DNA from 4 places in the Streptomyces sp. LS-MS-L19 genome. Region 3 is predicted to be linked to each of the others. Evidence: riboswitches for the same ligand, from Rfam matches in the RefSeq annotation. Region 3 holds a riboswitch; each other region holds the start of a gene.
What was found. Region 3 has a riboswitch for cyclic di-AMP ahead of AC2XR2_RS18460 (transglycosylase family protein). Riboswitches for the same ligand answer to the same signal wherever they lie in the genome.

Region 1 (5,669 bases), 3.2 Mb from region 3:
CGGGCCGCCGGCCCGGCGACCGCGCAGCGCCCTGCTCACGGTTGCCCGCAGGCTACGCGATCCGCTGTGGGCGTACGCGCCCCGGGAACTTCACCGAGGGTCCGCACGCTTGCATACAGTGGCAGGACCGGCAGGAAAACAGCTCCACGAACCGCGGTTTCCACGACCGCGACCGCGATCGAAGGGACGTACATGCCCATGGGTCACACGGCCACAGACCAGGCAGGCACCGGGGGCCTGACAGCGACCGAGCACCGCCTGGCCAACGGGCTGCGCGTGGTGCTCTCCGAGGACCACCTGACCCCGGTCGCGGCGGTGTGCCTCTGGTACGACGTCGGTTCGCGCCACGAGGTCAAGGGGCGTACCGGCCTTGCTCACCTCTTCGAGCACCTGATGTTCCAGGGTTCGAAGCAGGTGCACGGCAACGGGCACTTCGAGCTCGTCCAGGGCGCCGGCGGCTCGCTCAACGGCACCACCAGCTTCGAGCGCACCAACTACTTCGAGACCATGCCGACCCACCAGCTGGAACTCGCCCTCTGGCTGGAGGCCGACCGCATGGGCTCCCTGCTGGCCGCCCTCGACGACGAGTCGATGGAGAACCAGCGCGACGTCGTCAAGAACGAACGCAGGCAGCGCTACGACAACGTCCCCTACGGCACCGCGTTCGAGAAGCTGACCGCGCTCGCCTACCCGGAGGGCCACCCCTACCACCACACCCCGATCGGTTCCATGGCCGACCTGGACGCGGCCACCCTGGAGGACGCCCGCGCGTTCTTCCGCACCTACTACGCGCCCAACAACGCCGTCCTGTCGGTCGTCGGCGACATCGACCCGGAGCAGACGCTCGCCTGGGTCGAGAAGTACTTCGGCTCCATCCCCTCCCACGACGGCAAGCAGCCCCCGCGCGACGGCACCCTGCCCGACATCATCGGCGAGCAGCTGCGCGAGGTCGTCGAGGAGGAGGTCCCCGCGCGCGCGTTGATGGCCGCCTACCGGCTGCCGCACGACGGCACCCGCGAGGCGGACGCCGCCGACCTCGCCCTGACCGTCCTGGGCGGCGGCGAGTCCTCCCGCCTCTACAACCGGCTGGTACGGCGCGACCGTACGGCCGTCGCGGCCGGCTTCGGCCTGCTGCGGCTGGCCGGTGCGCCCTCCCTGGGCTGGCTGGACGTGAAGACCTCCGGTGACGTCGAGGTGCCGGTCATCGAGGCCGCCATCGACGAGGAGCTCGCCCGGTTCGCCGCGGAGGGCCCCACCGCCGAGGAGATGGAGCGCGCCCAGGCACAGTTGGAGCGCGAGTGGCTGGACCGGCTCGGCACCGTCGCGGGCCGCGCCGACGAACTGTGCCGCTACGCCGTCCTGTTCGGCGACCCGCAGCTCGCCCTGACCGCCGTGCAGCGCGTCCTGGACGTGAGCGCGGAGGAGGTGCAGGCGGTCGCCAAGGCCAAGCTGCGCCCCGACAACCGCGCGGTGCTCGTCTACGAGCCCACCGCCCCGGCCGAGATCGCCGACAGTGCCGAGGACGCCTCCGAGGACCCGGAGGCCGCGGCGACCGTAGAAGCCACCGACGAGAACGAGGAGGCGGCCAAGTGACCGAGCTCGCCGCGATGGAATTCCACCCGCAGCCGCAGGCGGGCGAGCCCAAGGTCTGGGCCTTCCCCGCCCCCGAGCGAGGGACGCTCGACAACGGCCTGACCCTCCTGCGCTGCCACCGCCCCGGCCAGCAGGTCGTCGCCGTCGAGGTGCTCCTGGACGCGCCCCTGGACGCCGAACCGGCCGGCCTGGACGGCGTTGCCACGATCATGGCGCGTGCCTTCTCCGAGGGCACCGACAAGCACTCCGCCGAGGAGTTCGCCGCCGAGCTGGAGCGCTGCGGCGCCACCCTCGACGCACACGCCGACCACCCGGGCGTCCGCCTCAGCCTCGAAGTGCCCGCCTCCCGGCTGGCCAAGGCGCTCGGTCTGCTGGCCGACGCCCTCAGGGCGCCCGCGTTCGCGGACAGCGAGGTCGAGCGGCTCGTCACCAACCGCCTGGACGAGATCCCGCACGAGCTGGCCAACCCCTCGCGCCGCGCCGCCAAGGAGCTCTCCCGGGAGCTCTTCCCGGCGGACTCGCGCATGTCGCGCCCGCGCCAGGGCACCGAGGAGACCGTCGAGAACATCGACTCCGCTGCCGTACGCGCCTTCTACGAGAAGCACGTGCGCCCCGCCACCGCGACCGCCGTGGTCGTCGGCGACCTCACCGGCATCGACCTGGACGCGCTGCTCGCCGACACTCTCGGCTCCTGGACCGGTTCCCAGGCCCAGCCGCGCCCGGTGCCGCCGGTGACCGCCGACGACACCGGACGGGTCGTCATCGTGGACCGCCCCGGCGCCGTGCAGACGCAGCTGCTGATCGGCCGTATCGGCGCCGACCGGCACGCACGCGTGTGGCCCGCGCAGGTGCTCGGCACGTACTGCCTCGGCGGCACCCTCACCTCCCGCCTGGACCGCGTCCTGCGCGAGGAGAAGGGCTACACCTACGGCGTACGGGCGTTCGGGCAGGTCCTCAGGTCCGCGCCGGACGGCTCGGGCGCCGCGATGCTCGCCATCAGCGGCTCGGTCGACACCCCCAACACCGGTCCCGCCCTGGACGACCTGTGGAAGGTGCTGCGCACGCTCGCCGAGGGCGGTCTCACCGACGCCGAGCGCGATGTCGCCGTACAGAACCTCGTGGGTGTGGCGCCGCTCAAGTACGAGACCGCGGCGGCCGTCGCGAGCACGCTGGCCGACCAGGTCGAGCAGCACCTGCCGGACGACTACCAGGCGACGCTGTACCAGCAGCTCGCCGCGACCGGCACCGTCGAGGCCACCGCGGCCGTCGTGAACGCCTTCCCGGTGGACCGGCTGGTGACGGTCCTGGTCGGCGACGCGGCCGCCATCAAGGAGCCCGTCGAGGCGCTCGGCATCGGCGAAGTCAAGGTCGTGACGGCCGAGTAGAGGAAGCGCGATCTAGGGGCCCTGGTGACGGAAGCGTCACCAGGGCCCTTTCGACACCCAGGTCTCTTAGATGTCCGAATTGGGGCGGAGGTTGCCTGTCTGCCCTGTGGGATGCGCTACAAAAACCGTGATCGGTTTGGGGATTGAAAGTTGCCCCGCTTAGCGTCCTCTGGGCTGTCCGTCAGGCACCGAGCCGCGTCCGCGGCACCGGACAGTCATCGCCGAGTCCCCGTACGGCGCGAGCCAGGGGAGCCGGGGACCCACCACACGTCCCTGGGGTGAATCGGGCGCCCGCGCACCGCGAGGGGGCCCGTAGGAGACCTTCCTGCTCCGAACCCGTCAGCTAACCCGGTAGGCGAGAAGGAAGGAAAGGACCAGCCACCACATGGCGTTCACCTGCGCCACCGGGAAGCACCGTCGTCCCAGCCGCATGAAGCGCACCACCGCCCGCGCCGCGGGCGTCGCCGCCCTCGCCACCACCGGCGTCATCGGCACCATCGCCGCCCCGGCGCTCGCCGCCGACAACTCCGTCAGCTCCGTCGAGCAGAGCGGCCTCATGCCCGTCGTCAGCACCGGCGAGTCGCTCGCCGCGCAGATCGACGCCCAGGCCGTGGCCCAGGAGCAGGCCGCCGCGCAGAAGAAGGCGGCCGCCGAGGCCAAGCGCAAGGCCGAGGCCAGGGCCAAGGAGATACGCGAGGCCAAGGAGCGCGCCGCCCGCGAGGCCGAGCGCAAGCGCCTCAACGCCTTCGTCGCCCCGATCTCCGGCTCCTACATCTCCACCGGCTACAAGAGCGGCGGCTCCCTGTGGTCGTCCGGCAGCCACACCGGTGTCGACTTCCACGCCGCCAGCGGCACCTCCGTGCACGCGGTCGGCCGCGGCACCGTCGTGGAGGCCGGCTGGGGAGGGTCGTACGGCAACAACATCGTGATCAGGATGGCCGACGGCACGTACACCCAGTACGGCCACCTGTCGTCCATAGGCGTCTCGGTCGGCCAGTCCGTCACCCCCGGCCAGCAGATCGGCCTGTCCGGCGCGACCGGCAACGTCACCGGGCCGCACCTGCACTTCGAGGCGCGCACCAGCCCCGAGTACGGCTCGGACATCGACCCCGTCGCCTACCTGCGCTCGCACGGCGTCAACGTCTGACGCCCCCGGCGCGACTCCCGCGCGATCCCCACGAGGCCCCGGCTCCCGCGAGCCGGGGTTTCGTCGTTTCCGCCGCCGTGTTGTCCAAAAAATATCCCCGGATTCCGGCCCGCCGTCGGAAATTCCCGCGGATTGCAATAGAGTCACTGAACACACGTCAATCGGCGACGTTTCACGGGGATTAAGACGGAGGTCGGACATGCGTATTCCGGCGCACTCGGTATGCACGGCGATCCGGGACGACATCGTCGCCGGTGTCCACGAGCGCGGCAGCCGGCTCACCGAGGAACTGCTCGCCCGTCGCTACGGCGTCTCCCGCGTCCCCGTCCGGGAGGCCCTGCGCACCCTGGAGGCCGAGGGCTTCGTCGTGACCCGGCGGCACGCGGGCGCGTGCGTCGCCGAACCCACCGAGCAGGAGGGCGCGGACCTCCTGGAGATGCGCATGCTCCTCGAGCCGCTCGGCGCCTCCCGGGCCGCCCAGCGGCGCACCGAGGCCCATCTGAAGGTGCTGCGCGGCCTGGTCCGGCTGGGCCAGGAGCGGGCCAGGCGGGGCAACAGCGAGGATCTGCGCTCCCTGGGGAGCTGGTTCCACGAGACGCTGGCCCAGGCCGCCGGCAGCCCCGCGATGACGTCGATACTGACCCAGTTGCGGCACAAGATCGCCTGGATGTACATCGTGGACGCGCCCGCCGACCCGGTGGAGTCCTGGGCGGAGCACGGCGCGATCGTGGACGCGGTGGCGCGCGGGGACGGCGAGCGCGCGCGGGCGATCACGGCCCTGCACACCGAGCGCTCGAGCGCGGCGCACCGGCCGCGGTTCACCTCGGGGGCGGATCGCGCCGACCGTGTGAGGACCTCGCAACATCCTGTAAACGTGACGGGTCTGCGGCATTAACACGGGCGCCGTATACAAAGAGGGGGCAATTCGTGGGGCAGTAATTCTGCTGCCCGTGAAAGGGAAATGCGAAGGGCCCGCCCGATAATTCGGACGAGCCCTTCGACTGTTTTTACCGCGCTGTGCCCCGGAGAACTCAGACGGTCTCGGGAAGCTCCTCGAGTCCCTCGGCGACCAGCTTCGCGAGCCGGTCGAGGGCCGCGTCCGCGCCCTCGGCGTCGGAGGCGAGGACGACCTCCTCGCCGCCCTGGGCGCCGAGGCCCAGAACGCCCAGCATGGAGGCCGCGTTGACGGGGGTGCCGTCGGCCTTGGCGATCGTGACCGGGATACCTGCGGCCGTGGCGGCCCGGACGAAGATGGAAGCGGGGCGGGCGTGGAGGCCCTCGGCCCAGCCGACGTTGACGCGGCGCTCAGCCATGTGATGCTGCCCTTCGGTGTTCAGGGTTGTCTAGACCAGTTTCCCACACGTGAAACGTCTCCGGACAGGACCGGAGTCCTCCCGGGGTGAGTCGTCGGACCGCGGCCTCGGCCCGACATCCGTCCTCGCGCTCTCGCGCGCGTTCTCCACAGACTGCCTCGCGCCGTTGTCGTACGCGAGCCGTACTCTGGGGCCCATGCAGAGCGCGTCGGACCGGCACGAGTACCCCGC
Region 2 (5,669 bases), 670 kb from region 3:
CTCCACATCGATCACGGTCGGGCCCCCGGCGGGGCTGGACACCTCGAACATCCCGTCGAGCGCGGCGACCCTGCGCCGCATCCCGAGCAGCCCCGAGCCGGCGGACTCGTCGGCGCCGCCCCGGCCCTCGTCCCGCACCCGCACGGTCAGTCCGCGCCGGGTGCGGGCGAGCCGGACCTCGGCCCGGTCGCTCCCGCTGTACTTGGCGACGTTGGTGAGCGACTCGGCGACCACGAAGTAGGCCGCCGCCTCCACCGCGGCGGGCGCCCTGGCGCCCTCGTCCAGACCGCCGTCGTCCACGGTCACCGCCAGCCCGCTGCTCGCCGCGAGCGCCCGCACCGCGCCGGTCAGGCCCCGGTCGGTGAGGATCGGCGGGTGGATGCCGCGCACCACGTGCCGCAGCTCGGTCAGCGCCTGCTCGGCCTGCGCCTGGGCGTCGTCCAGCAGCTTGCGGGCGGCCTCCGGATCACGGTCGTAGGCCCGCTTGGCCAGGCCGATCCGCATCGACAGCGCCACCAGGTTGGCCTGGGCGCCGTCGTGCAGATCCCGTTCGATGCGGCGCAGTTCGGCCTCGTGGGCGGCGATCGCGTCGGCCCGGGTCTCCTTCAGCTCCTCGACCCGCCGGGCCAGCCGGGCCTTCGGGGAGGGCATGAGCAGCACGGTCGACCAGCGGGCCTCGAGGTCCGCGAGCTGCACGATCAGCGGCAGGACGACAGGGGTGCGGCGCAGCGCGCCGGCCCACGCCCCGTCGACCACCAGGGCCACCGGCCACAGCGGGAGGGCGAGGACGAGGAGGGCGCCGTAGAGGTAGTAGGCGAGCATCCAGCGCAGGTCCCTGAGCGTGCCGGGGTCCCGCACCGAGACACGCAGCCGCTCGCGCAGGGTGCCGGTGATCGGTGGGTACGCCTCGGGGATCTCGCGGCCCGTCCACAGCGCGGTCAGGTTCCGTTTGGCGCCCGCGATCCGCCGTATCAGCAGCACGGCCTCGGGCAGCAGCCAGCAGCCGACCACCGCGAGCGTGCCGACGGCGGTGATCAGCAGCACGGTGACGAAGAGGTACACCCCGAAGCACATCGCCGCGGCCACCACGAGGTGCACGGTCGCCATCGCCGCACGCCGGAACGCCTTCCACATGCCGCTCACGCTAGAGGATCCGCCCCGGCCGCACGGTGTAGCCCGCTACACCATCCGCCGGTCACCCGTGCACACGTACGCCCAGGTCGCCCCGCCGGACCTCCAGCACCCGCCGGTACGGCAGCACGCTCCACGCCCGGTCCGGCTGCGGCACCCCGCTCGACGCCACGACCACCCGCTCGCCGTCCGCCCGGTACCGCAGCCGGAAGAAGTCGGGCCCGCGCCGCCGGCTGACCTCGGACTCCGGGTCCTCGTCGGCGTACGCGTACAGCGCCTCCCGCGTCAGCAGCAGGCAGTTGAGGCTCGCGAAGGAGGTACGGGCGCGGATGTCCTCGGCGGCCTGCGCAAGCGCGTCGACCGGGCCCTTGTCCCGCAGCAGGGTCAGCACCCGCAGGAAGAACCGCTCGGAGTCGGTGCCCCCGCCGGCCCCGGACAGCAGGCCGGGGTCGATGAGCCCGTCGAGGGCGTCGTACGGCGAGAAGAAGCCGTTGTGCGCGAAGGCGAGGCCGCCGGCGGTGAACGGGTGGGTGTTGCCCGGCACGACGGGCAGCCCGGGGCTCGCCATCCGCAGATGCAGCACGGCGGCGTCGGCGGGCGTCCCGCCGAGGGCGTCGTCCCAGAGCCGGTCTCCCGCCGCCCGCGCGATCCCCTTGACCACCCGCGGACCGTCCCCGCCCCGCCCCGGCCAGGCGGCGATGCCCCACCCGTCAGCGTGCTCCCGGCTCAACTCCGTGAAGGGAGCGGCCAGTTCGCCCAGGGTGGTGGCAAGGGGGAGGGGTGCGCGGCTGACCACGCCGAGGAGACGGCACATGGGTTGACCGTACTGACCGTGCCGACGGCACCGGGCGGCGGTCCTACGAGGTCCGGTCCTCGCCGTGGTCGCGGACCCAGTTGCGGTGGGCGTTGGAGCCCTCGCGGCCGGGGGACAGCTTCAGCACGGCTCCGCCGTCGATCTGCTCCAGGCTCGTGATCACGTACGGCGAGCCCGTGTGCACCGCCAGCCGGATGGCGCCGTTGGAGAACTCCGTCACCCTCAGGGTCCGGCCCCCGGAGAGCGGGACGTCCCGCTTGTCGATCTCCACCGGACGCTCGTCGGCTGCCGTCATGGTCCCCTCCTGGTTCCTGTGAGCAAGGCCACGGTACGGCGTCCGGGCCCGGCGCGGGCCCGGCCTCGGAGGTCGCCGGCCACCCGCTGGGGAGGGGGTGCGCCGTAATGCGTGCGCGCGTCGCCTCGTGGATGACGTATGCTGGTGTCACACCGACGCGGGGTGGAGCAGCTCGGTAGCTCGCTGGGCTCATAACCCAGAGGTCGCAGGTTCAAATCCTGTCCCCGCTACTCAAGGCTCAGGGCCGGAATCCAGTTCATGGATTCCGGCCCTGAGTGTTTTCCCCGGCCAGGCGCCGCTCGTGACGTTGGGTGAGCGAGTGACTGCCCTCCGCATGACAACTGACATACCGTCAATACCTGTGTCCCGTCTGAGCCGTGGCCAACTCGCCCGTTTTTCACCGTTCATGGGCCGTAAGTCCAGCGGGATTTCGTTAATGATCAAGCGGAACAGCTTGGAATCGGGCCCCCGGGTCTATTAACGTTCGATAACGCAGCGCGGTCGTCCCAGCCGTCACAAGAGACGGCTCCGTGCTCACGCGCCGAATTCCGCAAGGGAACCGGGGAACCACTACTTGGGGTGAATCGCTCGTGGACCGCCGTGGCAGCACGGCGGGTATACGCGCGTAGGAGACCTTCCTGCTCCGAACCCGTCAGCTAACCCGGTAGGCGAGAAGGAAGGAAAGGAGCGCGCCCACGTGGCGTCCAACCCGCCTGCCCCCGAGGCCCCGTCCGTACCGCGCAGCACTCTCGTGTACGGCGGTTACCGCGCCGACGACGAGGCCCCGCTCGGCGAGTGGAACCCCACCGCGGACACCCTCGCCCCGGTCCGAGGCCGGCACCGCGTCGCCAAGCAGCGCGGCGGAGGCTTCGCCCGCAGCTCCACCGTCCTCGGCGTCGGTGTCATAGCCGCGGTCAGCGCCGGCGGGATGGCCAGCGCCAACACCGGCAAGCCGCCGGTCTCCATCTCGATGCCCGACCTGCCCAACGTCGGCTCGCTCATCTCGGACGACTCCGACTCCGGCGCGGACGACACGAGCGCCTTCAGCAGCGTCGGCACCACCACCGCCGACACCGCCCAGGGCACCTCGGACGCCGGTGAGGCGCTGCGCTCGCGCATCCTCGCCCAGGCCGAGCTCCAGCAGGACCAGCTTGACACCAAGGCCGCCCAGGCCGTCGCGGCCGCCGCCGAGAAGGAGGCCGACGAGGCCGCCGCCAAGGCGGAGAAGGACGCCCAGGAGAAGGCCGCCGCCGCGAAGAAGAAGGCGGAGGAGGAGGCCGCGAAGAAGGCCGAGGCCGCGCGCCTGGCCGAGCTCGCCAAGCAGTACACGCTGCCGACCTCGTCGTACACCATCACCTCGACCTTCGGTCAGGCCGGTTCGCTGTGGTCCTCCGGCTACCACACGGGCCTCGACTTCGCCGCGCCCACGGGCACCCTCATCAAGGCGATCCACAGCGGCACCATCACGGAGGCCGGCTGGGCCGGTTCCTACGGCTACCGCACGATCCTCACCCTCGACGACGGCACCGAGCTGTGGTTCTGCCACCAGTCCTCGATCAGCGTCAGCGTCGGGCAGAAGGTCGCCACCGGTGACGTCATCGGCCGCGTGGGCGCCACCGGCAACGTCACGGGCGCCCACCTGCACCTGGAGGTCCACCCGGGCGGCTCGGCCGACGGGATCGACCCGATGGCGTGGCTGCGGGGCAAGGGGCTCACCCCCTGAGCTTCCCTCACTGACCTCACTGCGGTTTCCGGCGGCCCTGACGACGTCCCCCCGACGTCAGGGCCGTCGGTGCGTGTGGGGGCGGAGTTTCGGAGGGGGTGATTCCGGTTGTTTACGAGGACTTTGCGGCCGCGGCGGAAGATCCCCGTCCGGCGCGGGTGTTGACGTATGGCATGACTTCCCTTCGCAAGCTCGGCTCCTCCGACCTCGAGGTCTTCCCGCTCTCCCTCGGCGGCAACGTCTTCGGCTGGACCGCCGACGAGGCCACGTCCTTCGCCGTCCTCGACGCCTACACCGCCGCGGGCGGCAACTTCGTCGACACGGCCGACTCGTACTCCGCGTGGGTCGACGGGAACTCCGGCGGCGAGTCCGAGACGATCATCGGCAAGTGGGTGGCGGCCCGCGGCAACCGCGACGACGTCGTCATCGCCACGAAGGTCAGCCAGCACCCCGACTTCCCGGGCCTTTCGGGGGCGAACATCAAGGCCGCCGCCGACGCGTCCCTCAAGCGCCTGGGCACCGACTACATAGACCTCTACTACACCCACTTCGACAAGACCGAGGTGCCGGTCGAGGAGATCATCGGCGCGCTGGACGAGCTGGTGAAGGCGGGCAAGGTGCGGGCGATCGCCGCGTCCAACATCTCCGCCGGGCGGCTCTCGGAGTCCCTCGCCTTCTCCGACCGCGAGGGCCTGGCGCGCTATGTCGCCCTCCAGCCCCACTACAACCTGGTCTCGCGCGACACGTACGAGGGCGAACTCCAGGCCGTCGCCGCCCGGGAGGGCCTCGCCGCCGTGCCGTACTACGCCCTCGCGTCCGGCTTCCTCACGGGCAAGTACCGCCCTGGTACGACGGTGGAGGGGGCGCGGGCCGCGGGAGCCGGCAAGCACCTCGACACCGACCGCGGCCGCAAGGTCCTCGCGGCCCTCGACGACATCGCCGAGGCCCACACGGTCCCGGTCGCCACGATCGCCCTCGCCTGGCTCGCGGCCCGGCCCACGGTCACGGCCCCCATCGCCTCCGCCCGCACGGTGGAACAGCTCCCGGCACTGCTGCGCGTGGCGGACGTGACGTTGACGGAGGAGGAAGTGAGCCGCCTGACGGAGGCGTCGGCGTAAGGGGACGGGCTCGCCCTCCGTCGGCCTTCCCTTTCCGCCACGGCGGTGACCGGCGGTGCCGAACCCTGCGCAGCCCTACGTCCGGTACGGGTTGTACGCGGGATACGGCACCGTCGGGTGGACCGGCTGGACCGGCTGGATGGGGAAGCCAGGATGGGCCGGCTGTGCAGGATGGGCCGGCTGGGGCGGATACCCGTACACCCCGTACACGCCGTACACCGGCCGAGGCGGCGCAGCCACCCGCGCCGCGTACTCCAGCGCCGGTCGCGCCACGTCCCGTCGCCGCCACAGCTCCTGGAGCAACTCCCGCTCCCGTACGACGAAGTCCGCGTTCGCCCGCCCGAGCCGCCCCCGCCGCCGCAGGAACGCGAGAGACGTGGCGTACGCCTCGTACTGCGCGACCGCCCGCCCCGCCGGCCGCCCGCCCAGCTGCCGCCGCGCGTACTCCCGCGCCACCCGCCGCGCCCGCATCGAGCCGAGCGCGTACGGCTCGGCCGGCGCCAGCCACCCGGCGACGGCGTACGCGGGCAGTTCCTCGCGCACGGTCTTCAGCTCCCGCTGCCGCGTCCAGATGACCAGCCAGGTCAG
Region 3 (5,669 bases):
ACCAGGACGTGCAGGCACTTCACCCGGTCCGGCATACCGCCCGCGCTCGGGAAGCCCTCCAGCACCTCGATGGCGTCACGGCGGGCGAGATAGTCCTCGTGCGCGGCCCGGTACGCCTTCGCCAGCTCCGGGTCGGTCTGCAGCCGCTCCGTCATCTCCTTCATGACGCCGTTCGCCTCCAGCGTGCCGATCGCCGAGGCGGCGCGCGGGCACGTCAGGTAGTACGTCGTCGGGAAGGGCGTGCCGTCGGGGAGGCGAGGGGCCGTCTCCACCACGTCCGGCTGTCCGCAGGGGCAGCGGTGCGCGATCGCGCGCAGTCCGCGCGGCGGCCGCCCGAGCTGCTGCTTGAAGGCCTCGACGTCGGCGTCGGTCGGCTCGGTGCGCGGGGTGGTCGGCGGGGGCGTTTCCATGCCTGTCTTTCTCTAGGTCTCACGGTCTCATCGGTCGGAGGCGTCGGACTTGTCGACGCCGTCCCAGACGTTGGAGTACCAGGGGCGGTCGGCCACCCCGAGATCGGTGCGGGACTGCTTGGCCGCGTTCGGGTCGACGACGATGAAGCCCGTCTCCCCCGGCAGCACGTAGTGCAGCCGCTGCCGGATCTGCTGCTCCGCGTACGCGTCGTCCTGCCAGCGTGCCTTGAGGTCGCGCAGCTTCTCGACCCGCTCGGCGGCCTGTGCCTTCTCCCGCTGGAGATCGGAGATCTCGGCGCGCTGGGAGACGTACTGCCTTATCGGGTACGCCAGCGCCACCACCAGGGTGCACACCACGAGGGCGAGCAGCGCGGCCCGGCCGGTGAGCCGGGAGCGGCGGGCCTGGCGTTTGGTCTGGGAGCGGTAGACCCGGGCCGCGGTCTGCTCGCCGAGCAGCTTGATCCTGGTCACGGTGGAGAAACGGTCCCGGTCCTTCACGGCCATCGGCTCTCCGCCTCCCCTTCTACGTGCGTACGTCCCCGCACACGGTACGGGACCGGTACGGGGACGTACGTACGACTGGCTAAGGCTTAGCCCCTTAAGGGTCAGCCCTTGAAGCGCGGGAAGGCGCTGCGGCCGGCGTAGACCGCGGCGTCGTCGAGGATCTCCTCGATGCGCAGCAGCTGGTTGTACTTGGCGACGCGCTCGGAGCGGGCCGGGGCGCCGGTCTTGATCTGGCCGCAGTTGGTGGCGACGGCCAGGTCGGCGATGGTGACGTCCTCGGTCTCGCCGGAGCGGTGGGACATCATGCACTTGAAGCCGCTGCGCTGGGCGAGCTCCACGGCGTCCAGGGTCTCGGTGAGCGAGCCGATCTGGTTCACCTTGACGAGGAGCGCGTTGGCGGCGCCGTCCTCGATGCCGCGGGCCAGGCGCTCCGGGTTGGTGACGAACAGGTCGTCGCCGACGATCTGGACCTTGTCGCCCAGCTTGTCGGTGAGGACCTTCCAGCCGGCCCAGTCGTCCTCGAACAGCGGGTCCTCGATGGAGACGAGCGGGTAGGCCGCCACGAGCTCCTCGTAGTACTCCGTCATCTCGGCGGCGGAGCGCTCCTTGCCCTCGAACTGGTACTTGCCGTCCTTGTAGAACTCGGAGGCGGCGACGTCGAGCGCGAGGGCGACCTGCTCGCCGGGGATGTAACCGGCTTCCTTGATCGCCTCGAGGATGAGGTCGAGGGCGGCGCGGTTGGACTCGAGGTTCGGGGCGAAGCCGCCCTCGTCGCCGAGGCCGGTGGACAGACCCTTGCTCTTCAGGACCTTCTTGAGGGTGTGGTAGACCTCGGTGCCCCAGCGCAGCGCCTCGGAGAAGGACTCCGCGCCGATCGGGGCGATCATGAACTCCTGGATGTCCACGTTGGAGTCGGCGTGCGAGCCGCCGTTCAGGATGTTCATCATCGGAACGGGCAGCAGGTGCGCGTTCGGGCCGCCCAGGTAGCGGAAGAGCGGCAGGTCGCTGGCCTCGGAGGCGGCGTGGGCGACGGCGAGGGAGACGCCGAGGATGGCGTTGGCGCCGAGCGAGCCCTTGTTGTCGGTGGCGTCCAGGTCGAACATCGCCTGGTCGATCAGGCGCTGCTCGGTGGCGTCGTAGCCGACGAGCTCCGGGCCGATCTGCTCGATGACGGCGAGGACGGCCTTCTCGACACCCTTGCCCTGGTAGCGGTTCGGGTCACCGTCGCGGAGCTCGATGGCCTCGAAGGCACCGGTGGAGGCGCCGGAGGGGACGGCGGCACGACCGGTGCTGCCGTCGTCGAGGCCGACCTCGACCTCGACGGTGGGGTTGCCTCGCGAGTCGAGGATTTCCCTGGCTACGACGACGTCGATGGACGGCACGAGCATCTCCTTCTTGGATCTGACGCTGGTTGTGCGGGGCCGCGTGGGCCTTGCGCCTAGAGCCTAACCGGCTCCGGGGTATCGGCCACTGTGTGGACCGACCTGTGGACGAAACCGAGAGTAAATTGTTTCTGAACTGAACAAAGACCGCCGTGCAAGCGCGCGCAAAAAACCCCGCCCCGGTGCGTACGGGGGAACACGCACCGGAGCGGGGAGCCCGTGGGGACGGGGGGGTGGCCCTCACGAGGCCTTCAGTATGAGGACCACGGCTGTGAGGGCGCTGTGGTTCAGCTGGGTCCTTACTTCAGGTGCAGCTGCTGGCCGGGGTAGATGAAGTCGGCATCGGTGATGATGTCCTTGTTCAGCTTGAACAGCTTCTGCCAGCCGCCCTTGACCTTGTGCTTCTCGGCGATCGAGCTGAGGGTGTCACCCTTGACGACCTTGTACTCGCCGTCGCCCTTCTTGACCTTCTTGCCGGTCGGGGTGGTGACGGTCTTCTTGGCCGCCGGGCGGTCGGTGGAGCGGGAGGCGCTCTGCTCGTCGGTGGAACGGCTGCTGGAGCCCGAGTTCGAGGAGCCGGCGGACGAGCTGGTGCCGCCGTTGTAGGCGGCGCTGGACAGGCCCGTGCCGCAGACCGGCCAGGCACCCTTGCCCTGGGAGGCGAGGACCTTCTCGGCGACGGCTATCTGCTGCGCCTTGCTGGCCTGGTTGGCCTGCGCGGCGTACTGCGTGCCGCCGTACGCGGCCCAGGTGGAGGCGGAGAACTGGAGACCGCCGTAGTAGCCGTTGCCGGTGTTGATGGACCAGTTGCCGCCGGACTCGCACTGGGCGACGGCGTCCCACTCGGAGGCGGTGGCGGCGGAGGCGTTGCCGGCCGCCATCAGCGGGGCGGCGATGGCGACACCGGTGACGCCGGCGAGCGCGGCGGCGCGGGTGGCCTTGGACGGACGACGGTGCTTGCCCTTGCCGGAAAACAGCATGGTGGATCCCCTCACCGACGCCTGCGAGGTGAGCTGTCGGGTTCGGGCCGGTTGAGTTGCCCGGTCGCGCACCCTGCGGTGCGCGGCTTCACCCCAAGCCGGTCCAGCGTGAACTGCTGGGCCCGGCGCTTACCTTGGGTCCCCCGCTCCTGCCTACGGCGCTTGACGCGACGACTGTTCCCGTACGGCCGCTGGCAGGATTCGGCGTTGCGACAGACGGGGCTCGGGTTGCCGAGCGGTGACGACGGTAGACACGCGCTCGGCGGAATTTCAAAGACGATCAGGGCTTCTGAGACTCATCCCACACTTTCACCAAAGTGGACATTCGGTGCGAAGCGTGACGTGAACTGCCGCTGTTTTTCAGGCCTTTTCGGCCCTATTCAGCCCCTGTGTCGAGCGTCTGACCGGCGGAGATGTTGCTCGGGTCGGCGCCGATGCGGTCCTTGTTCTCGGCGTAGAGGGCGCGCCATCCACCGTCGAGACCAAGGGAGTCGGCGATGGAGGCGAGGGAGTCGCCTTCCTGGACGGTGTAGGTGCGAGCGGCGTGACGGCCACCGGAGGGAGCCGCGGAGGGCGTCGCGCTCTTCGTCGTGACCTCCTCGACACTGTCGCCGCGGTGCTTGCCGGAGCCGAGGGCACCGACGTCGACGAGGGCCGAAGAACCGCCCTCCTGCCACGACTTGTCCGCTTCATCCTCTTCTGCGCTCACCACGGGCGAACCGTCGGAAGGCTGCGCGCTCTCCTTGACCGAGGCTTCTGGCCCCTTGGGGGCGGATTTGCCCGACTTGGATGCGCTTTCGTCACCGTTGGACGGAGTGGCCGACGGCGAGGGCGTCGCGGCCGAACCGTCCAGCGCGTCGAGCAGGCCGGGAGAGTCCTCGGTCTCCGACGAGTCGGCGGAACCGGACGAGTTGGACGAGCCGGATGATTCCGACGATCCGGACGCCGACGGCGAGGGCGTTCCGCTCCCCACGCCGGTGTCGACGCCGGCCGAGCTCGAGTCCTTGCTGAGTCCGGAGAGCAGACCGCAGGTCGGCCAGGCGGCGATGCCCTGGTCCGCGAGGAGCTTCTCGGCCACGGCTATCTGCTGGTTGCGACTCGCCAGGTCGGCGGTCTTGGCGTACTCGAGACCGCCGTACTTCTCCCAGTTCTCCTGGGACATCTGGAGGCCGCCGTAGTAGCCGTTGCCGTCGTTGGCGCTCCAGGAGCCACCGCTCTCGCACTCCGCCACCCGGTCCCAGGTGGTGCCGGTCGCGGCACTCGCCCCGCTCGCCGCGAGCAGGGGGATCGCGATGGCGGATCCTGTCACGCCGGCCGCCACGAGCAGGGCCGGAGCCTGACGGGGGCGACGGTGACGACCGTTCCCGGAGAGCATGGAGGGACCTTTCCCGAGACAGCAGAGCCCGCGCGGCAAGTGGTTCAGGCCACCGCGCTGGTCCGTGAACGTATAGGGGTTCGATCACTTGTCACAAGTTAATGCCGCGTAGATCACGTGAAGATCACAGAGTTGAGAGCGCGTCATGTTTAACCGGCCCTCCTACGGGGTTCAGTGGACTCGTCGGTCGATTACCGGACGGGTGTGAACTCCACGGGCAAAGTACGCAGTCCACGCATGATGAGCCCGCCACGCCAGCGCAAATCGGCTGAATCCACCGCGAGTTGCAGATCGGGGAGACGGGTCAGAAGCGTGGCGAGCGCGGTCTGGCCCTCCAGCCGGGCGAGCGGGGCGCCGAGGCAGTAGTGGATGCTGTGTCCGTAACCGAGGTGCTGATTGTCACGGCGGGACAGATCGAGCACATCGGGGTCGGCGAACCGCTCCGGATCCCGGTCCGCCGCGGCGAGCACCACGAGCACGGGGTCGCCGGCCGCGATGTCCTGACCGCCGATGCGCAGGGGCCCGGTGGCGAACCGCCAGGTGGCGAGCTCGACCGGCCCGTCGTAGCGCAGCAGTTCCTCCACCCCCGTCTCCAGGAGGTCGCTTCGGCCGTCGGCGAGGGACCGCTGGAGCCGCTCGCGCTGCTCGGGGTGGGTGAGCAGGGCGTAGGTGCCGTTGCCGATGAGGTTGACGGTGGTCTCGAAGCCGGCGAACAGCAGGATGAAGGCCATCGCCGCGGCCTCGTTCTCGGTGAGGTGCTCGCCGTGGTCGGAGGCCCGGATGAGCCCCGAGATGAGGTCCTCACCGGGGGTGGGCTCGGCGGGCAGCGCTTCCCGCTTGCGGTGGATGAGCTCGGCGAGATACCCGCGCATCTTCTTCACGGACCGCGCGACCCCGCCCCGCGGCCCTCCCCCGTGACGGATCATCATGCCCGCCCAGTCCCGGAAGTCGTCCTGGTCCTCACGGGGGACGCCGAGGAGGTCGCAGATCGCGTAGATGGGGAGCGGGAAGGCGAAGT
Region 4 (5,669 bases), 2.0 Mb from region 3:
GACTCCTGCTCGAACTCCAGGGCCACGGCGGCGAGTTCCTGGAGGTTCTCGATGCGGGTCTCGTCCTGCGGGTCGGTGGAGGCCTGCAACTCGGCGAGGTAGCCGGTGCGTTCGAGGACGGCTTCCAGGACGGTCGCCGGGCCCGCGCCGGACTCGACGATCGTGCGGAGCTCCTCCATCAGCACGTTGAACCGCTTGACGGCGTTGGTGGAGCGCGCGGCCATGCCGTACGCCTCGTCCACGCGCTTGAGGGCCTGCGGGAAGCTGATCTTCTCGCGCTGGGAGAGCGCGTCGATCATCGCCTCCGCGCGGTCGCCGATGCCCCGCTTGGGGACGTTGAGGATCCGGCGCAGCGGCACGGAGTCCTCCGGGTTGGCGAGGACGCGCAGGTAGGCCAGGACGTCCCGGACCTCCTTGCGCTCGTAGAAGCGGACGCCGCCGACGACCTTGTAGGGCAGGCCGACGCGGATGAAGACCTCTTCGAAGACACGGGACTGCGCGTTGGTGCGGTAGAAGACGGCGACATCGCCGGCCTTCGCGTCGCCCGCGTCGGTGAGGCGGTCTATCTCGTCGGCGACGAACTGCGCCTCGTCGTGCTCGGTGTCGGCGACATAGCCGGTGATGCGCGCGCCCGCGCCCGCGTTGGTCCACAGGTTCTTGGGGCGCCGGGACTCGTTGCGCTCGATGACGGCGTTGGCGGCGGTGAGGATCGTCTGGGTGGAGCGGTAGTTCTGCTCCAGGAGGATCGTCGTCGCGTCCGGGTAGTCCTCCTCGAACTGGAGGATGTTGCGGATGGTCGCGCCGCGGAAGGCGTAGATCGACTGGTCGGCGTCACCGACCACGCAGAGCTCGGCGGGCGGCAGGTCGTGCTCGCTCGGCGGTACGTCCACCGGGTGCTCGGACGTCCCGACCAGCTCCCTGACCAGCGCGTACTGCGCGTGGTTGGTGTCTTGGTACTCGTCGACCAGGACATGCCGGAAGCGCCGGCGGTAGTGCTCGGCGACGTCGGGGAACGCCCGCAGCAGGTTGACCGTGGTCATGATCAGGTCGTCGAAGTCGAGGGCGTTGGCCTCGCGCAGCCGCGACTGGTACATGGCGTAGGCCTGGGCGAGGGTCTTCTCGAAGCCGTCGCCGGCCTGGGCGGCGAAGTCCTCCTCGTCGATCAGCTCGTTCTTCAGGTTGCTGATCTTGGCGCTGAAGGACTTGGGCGGGTACCGCTTGGGGTCGAGGTCCAGGTCGCGGCAGACCAGGGCCATCAGACGCTTGGAGTCGGCGGCGTCGTAGATCGAGAACGACGAGGTGAAGCCGAGTTTCTTCGACTCCCTCCGCAGGATCCGCACGCAGGCGCTGTGGAAGGTCATCACCCACATCGCGTTCGCGCGCGGGCCGACGAGCTGCTCGACGCGCTCCTTCATCTCGCCCGCGGCCTTGTTGGTGAAGGTGATCGCGAGGATCTGGCCCGGGTGGACATGGCGCTCGCCAAGGAGGTGGGCGATGCGGTGGGTGAGGACGCGGGTCTTGCCCGAGCCGGCGCCGGCCACGATGAGCAGCGGGGTGCCGGAGTGCACGACGGCGGCGCGCTGGTTCTCGTTCAGCCCGTCCAGGAGCGCGGCCGGGTCCACCACCGGGCGCGGGGCGCCGTCGCGGTAGTAGGCGTCCCGGTCCGGCGGCGCGTCGAACTTCCCGCCGAACAGGTCGTCCGGAACGGGTTCCGGTACGTGCTCGTCCTCGGGCGGCGGCGGGGGTTCCTCCGCGTGCCCGCGAGGGGCCTGGAGGTCCGCCAGGAAGCTGTCGTCAAAGAGGCTGCTCATCGCTCTCCGAGTCTAGGGTGCCCCACTGACAGCCCGCCGCCGCCCTGAGAATCCGGTCGGATCAGAACCCGAGGATCTTCCAGACCTGGCCTCCCGGTGTCTTCCTGCCCTCCAGGACGGTGCCGTCACGGTCCGCGACCGACCAGGCCGAGACGTAGACCTTGCCGTCGTACGGGTCGACGGCGACGCCCGCCGGGAACGGCACCTTCACACTCGTGCGCTTGCCGTGCGAGACCTTGGTCACGACACCGGCGAAGAGCTGGCTGACGTACAGGTCGCCGTCGTCGTTGAAGGCGATTCCGCTGATGGACCCGAAGCCGGACTTCCAGCCGAGGATCTTCCCGCTCCAGGGGTCGACCCTCCACACGCGCGCGGCGGGCTTCGCCGCCTCGCCGTTGAGGTCGCCGACGTAGAGCTTGCCGTCGGGCCCGAGGGCGAGGGAGGTGGGCACGGACTGGTTCCCGTCGTGGTCCGGGAAGACCGTGAGGGGCCGCGCCTTGCCATGCCGCGAGACGACGACCAGGTCGTTCCCGGCCGCGTCCGCGACGATCTTGCGGCCGTCGGGGAGGGCGAGGACGGCGTACGGGTTGGACTCCACCGACGCCTTGTGCGGGTTGTGCTTCAGCTCCACGGCGGTGATGTCGGCGGCGATCCGCGCCTTGCCGTGGCGCACCCGCAGCAGCTTGCCGAGCGTGTTCCAGGGCGGTTTGGTCGGTATCCCGGCCTCGGGCGGGGCGTAGGTCTCCACGCCCCAGACCTCGCCGTGGCGGGCCGAGACGCCGTCCACGCCGGTCGCGAAGCCGCCGTCGGGGGCGGCGCCCGACGGGAGCCCCTGCACCACCCTGCGGTGCTTCCACGCGCCCCCGTCCCAGTAGATCTTGGTGACGGCGGAGCTGAGCCCGACGCAGGTCTCGCCCTCGGGGCCCGCTCCGACGCACTTCCGGCCGCCCCGGCCCGCCTCGGCGACGTACACGTGACCGTCGTCGTAGGAGAGCTGGCGCGGGTTGTCGAGGCCCTTGGCGATCACGCGGATCACCGGCTTGCCCTTGCCGTGCCCGGCCGTCGCCGCGGCCGGGGCGATGCCCGCGGTGGCGGCGAGCGCGACCGACGTGGCGACGACGAGTCCTGAGCGCATTCTCATGGCCGTACCCCTCCAACCTGCCGCGGCACCCCACCGCGGCTGGCTGGAAACTAGACCTGAAAACCGGGCGGACGCCGCAATTCCGGCGAAAATACGCCCAAGTCATGGCAGACCACTGCCGATTGATCACGTGAAGCGACGCCCGGGAACAAGGTCACGAAAATGTATCGGGCATATCGAACATCAACCTTCACAGGCGCCACACCAGTTGGCTACCGTTCCCGGTAGGCCGTACGACCCCCACCGGCGAACGTCGCCGGGCCGCGCGGCCTCCGCCGAGTCCGCAGCGCCGCCGCGCGCCCGGAGCCGGGGACCCACCGAACCCGGGGTGAATCGGCCGACTCCCGCCCGCGGGAGCGCCGTAGGGCAACCCTTCCCGCCCGAACCCGACAGCTAACCCGGTAGGCGGAGCACGGAAGGAGTCGCCTCCCTTGGCGTCGCACCGCAAGTCGCGTCCCGCTGGTACGCGCGTAGCAGGCATACGGACCCCGGCCCTCGCGACGGCCGCCCTCACCTCCGTGGCCCTGCTGTCCCAGTCGGCGAACGCCGCGCCGGCCGATGACAGACCGAGTCTCGAAGAGGTCGAGAAGAAGGTCGACGACCTCTACCGCCAGGCCGAGTCGGCGACCGACAGCTACAACGCCGCCAAGGAGAAGACGACCAAGCAGCGCAAGCAGGTCGACACGCTCCTCGACGACGTCGCGCAGCGCACCGAGAAGCTCAACGCGGCGCGCGAGGAACTCGGTTCCTTCGCCGCCGCGCAGTACCGCACCGGCGCCGCCGCGCCCGACACCGCGACGTTCCTGCTCGCCGACACCCCGCAGGACTACTTCGACCAGACGCAGCTGATGGGCCGCCTCACGAGCCGTCAGAAGGGCGCGGTCGACGACTACGTCACCGAGCAGTCGGTGACGATGAAGAAGCGTCAGGAGGCCTCCCGGAGCCTCCAGTCGCTCACCGAGACGCAGAGCGACCTGAAAACCGCGAAGGCGACCGTCCAGAAGAAGCTCGCCGACGCGCGCGAGCTGCTGTCGGAGCTGACGGCGCAGGAGAAGGCCCGTCTCGCGGCGATCGAGAAGGAGAAGCAGGAGGCGGCGGCCCGCAAGGCCGCGGAGCTGGCGCGGCAGCAGGCGGCCGCGGAGAAGGCAGCCGCGGAGCAGGCGGCCCAGCAGGAGAGCTCGCAGAGTCCCACCGGTTCGAGTACGTCGACGGCGCCCGACTCCTCGTACGCCACCAAGGCCGCCAAGGCCCTCGCCTTCGCCCGCGCGCAGATCGGCAAGCCGTACGTCTGGGGCGCCACGGGCCCCGGCTCCTACGACTGCTCGGGTCTCACCCAGGCCGCCTGGAAGGCCGCCGGCGTGGACCTCCCGCGCGTCACCTACGACCAGGTCAACGCCGGCACCACGGTCTCCCTGGCCGACGCCCAGCCCGGCGACCTGGTCTTCTTCTACGACGACATCAGCCATGTCGGCCTCTACATCGGCAACGGCATGATGATCCACGCCCCCAAGCCGGGCGCGTACGTCCGCGAGGAGTCGATCTACTACGACGGCGAATCGGCGATCCACAGCGTGGTGCGGCCGGCCTGAGCCGTTCAGCGCGGGCGGGGCTCCTGCGCCCGCGCGTTTTCCCCCACGCGCGCGTGCGCGCCCCGCTCCCGAGGGGCGCGGAGCTTCCTAGCATCGGTGCATGGCCGGTACCTCCCCGCACTCCCCCCTGCGCCTCTGGTGGACGCGGCGCCCGTCCGCCGCCGGGGCCGCCGCGATGGCGACCGGCATCCTGTCGGTCGGGCTGCACCTGGCCGGCTACGAGACGCTGTCCCGGATCGCCCTGGTGCTCGGCTGCGCGGCCTGGCTGGGACTGGCCGCCGAGTTCGCCGTACGACTGCTCCGGGAGCGCGCGCGCTGGGTCGCCGAGGCCGGGACCCCGGGCGCGCTGACGGCCGTGGCGGCGACCACCGTGCTCGGTACCCGCTTCTCCGCGCTCGACCGGCAGCCCCTCGCCGAGGCCCTGCTGGCCCTGGCCGCGCTGCTGTGGCCGGTGCTGATCGTGTTCGCCGTGGGCCACTGGACGCGGCGGATGCCCGGCGGGGTGTTCCTGGCCTGTGTGGCGACCCAGGGCCTCGCGGTCCTCGGCGCCACCCTCGCGGCGGCCGAGTCGGCGGCCTGGCTCGCGCACACCGCGCTCGTGCTGTTCTGGCTCGGCCTGGTCCTCTACGGCGTCGCGTTCTACCGCTTCGACCCGCGCCAGGTGCTGGAGGGGCACGGTGACCAGTGGATCGCGGGCGGGGCGCTCGCCATCTCGGCGCTGGCCGGCGCGAGGCTGATCGCCGCCGACAGCGCGCGCCTGTACCTGTGGAACGACGACGACCTCGGCGTGCTGCGCGCGGTGACCGTCGCCCTGCTGGTGCTCGGCCTGGCCGGGTACGCCGTGCTGCTCGCGGCCGAGTGCCTCCGGCCGCGGCCGGGCTACGACGTGCGGCGCTGGGCCACCGTCTTCCCCATGGGCATGGCCGCGGCGGCGACCCTGTCGGTCTCGGCCGCCCTGGACGTCTCCTGGCTGCGGACACCGGGTGAGGTGCTGCTGTGGGTGTCGGTGGCGGCCTGGCTGGCCGTCGGCGCGGGGGCGGTCGCCGAGGCGCGTGCCGCTCTCAGGTCCAGAGCACCGCGATGAAGATGTTGGCCGTGGTCAGCGCGCCGACCAGGCCGAACAGGCTC

Region 1: another riboswitch for cyclic di-AMP. It lies ahead of AC2XR2_RS33000 (M23 family metallopeptidase); the one in region 3 lies ahead of AC2XR2_RS18460 (transglycosylase family protein).
Region 2: another riboswitch for cyclic di-AMP. It lies ahead of AC2XR2_RS21520 (M23 family metallopeptidase); the one in region 3 lies ahead of AC2XR2_RS18460 (transglycosylase family protein).
Region 4: another riboswitch for cyclic di-AMP. It lies ahead of AC2XR2_RS27415 (C40 family peptidase); the one in region 3 lies ahead of AC2XR2_RS18460 (transglycosylase family protein).

Annotation. Positions count from the first base shown of each region.
Region 1 covers NZ_JBYCLL010000001.1:7,386,012-7,391,680, forward strand. Annotated here, with positions in the region: gene AC2XR2_RS32990 (M16 family metallopeptidase) at 193-1,593, shown strand; gene AC2XR2_RS32995 (M16 family metallopeptidase) at 1,590-2,978, shown strand; cyclic di-AMP (ydaO/yuaA leader) riboswitch at 3,188-3,350, shown strand; gene AC2XR2_RS33000 (M23 family metallopeptidase) at 3,364-4,125, shown strand; gene AC2XR2_RS33005 (GntR family transcriptional regulator) at 4,325-5,020, shown strand; gene AC2XR2_RS33010 (HPr family phosphocarrier protein) at 5,157-5,438, opposite strand; gene AC2XR2_RS33015 (bifunctional acetate--CoA ligase family protein/GNAT family N-acetyltransferase) at 5,635-5,669, shown strand, end outside.
Region 2 covers NZ_JBYCLL010000001.1:4,819,030-4,824,698, reverse strand. Annotated here, with positions in the region: gene AC2XR2_RS21540 (sensor histidine kinase) at 1-1,134, opposite strand, end outside; gene AC2XR2_RS21535 (class II glutamine amidotransferase) at 1,196-1,945, opposite strand; gene AC2XR2_RS21530 (hypothetical protein) at 1,989-2,240, opposite strand; tRNA gene AC2XR2_RS21525 (tRNA-Met) at 2,397-2,470, shown strand; cyclic di-AMP (ydaO/yuaA leader) riboswitch at 2,770-2,926, shown strand; gene AC2XR2_RS21520 (M23 family metallopeptidase) at 2,938-3,963, shown strand; gene AC2XR2_RS21515 (aldo/keto reductase) at 4,137-5,081, shown strand; gene AC2XR2_RS21510 (PrsW family intramembrane metalloprotease) at 5,157-5,669, opposite strand, start outside.
Region 3 covers NZ_JBYCLL010000001.1:4,146,423-4,152,091, forward strand. Annotated here, with positions in the region: gene AC2XR2_RS18445 (DUF501 domain-containing protein) at 1-410, opposite strand, end outside; gene AC2XR2_RS18450 (FtsB family cell division protein) at 438-914, opposite strand; gene eno (phosphopyruvate hydratase) at 1,016-2,302, opposite strand; gene AC2XR2_RS18460 (transglycosylase family protein) at 2,596-3,276, opposite strand; cyclic di-AMP (ydaO/yuaA leader) riboswitch at 3,280-3,447, opposite strand; gene AC2XR2_RS18465 (transglycosylase family protein) at 3,653-4,651, opposite strand; gene AC2XR2_RS18470 (cytochrome P450 family protein) at 4,843-5,669, opposite strand, start outside.
Region 4 covers NZ_JBYCLL010000001.1:6,115,623-6,121,291, reverse strand. Annotated here, with positions in the region: gene pcrA (DNA helicase PcrA) at 1-1,811, opposite strand, end outside; gene AC2XR2_RS27420 (ScyD/ScyE family protein) at 1,873-2,952, opposite strand; cyclic di-AMP (ydaO/yuaA leader) riboswitch at 3,230-3,375, shown strand; gene AC2XR2_RS27415 (C40 family peptidase) at 3,384-4,541, shown strand; gene AC2XR2_RS27410 (tellurite resistance/C4-dicarboxylate transporter family protein) at 4,642-5,625, shown strand; gene AC2XR2_RS27405 (hypothetical protein) at 5,603-5,669, opposite strand, start outside.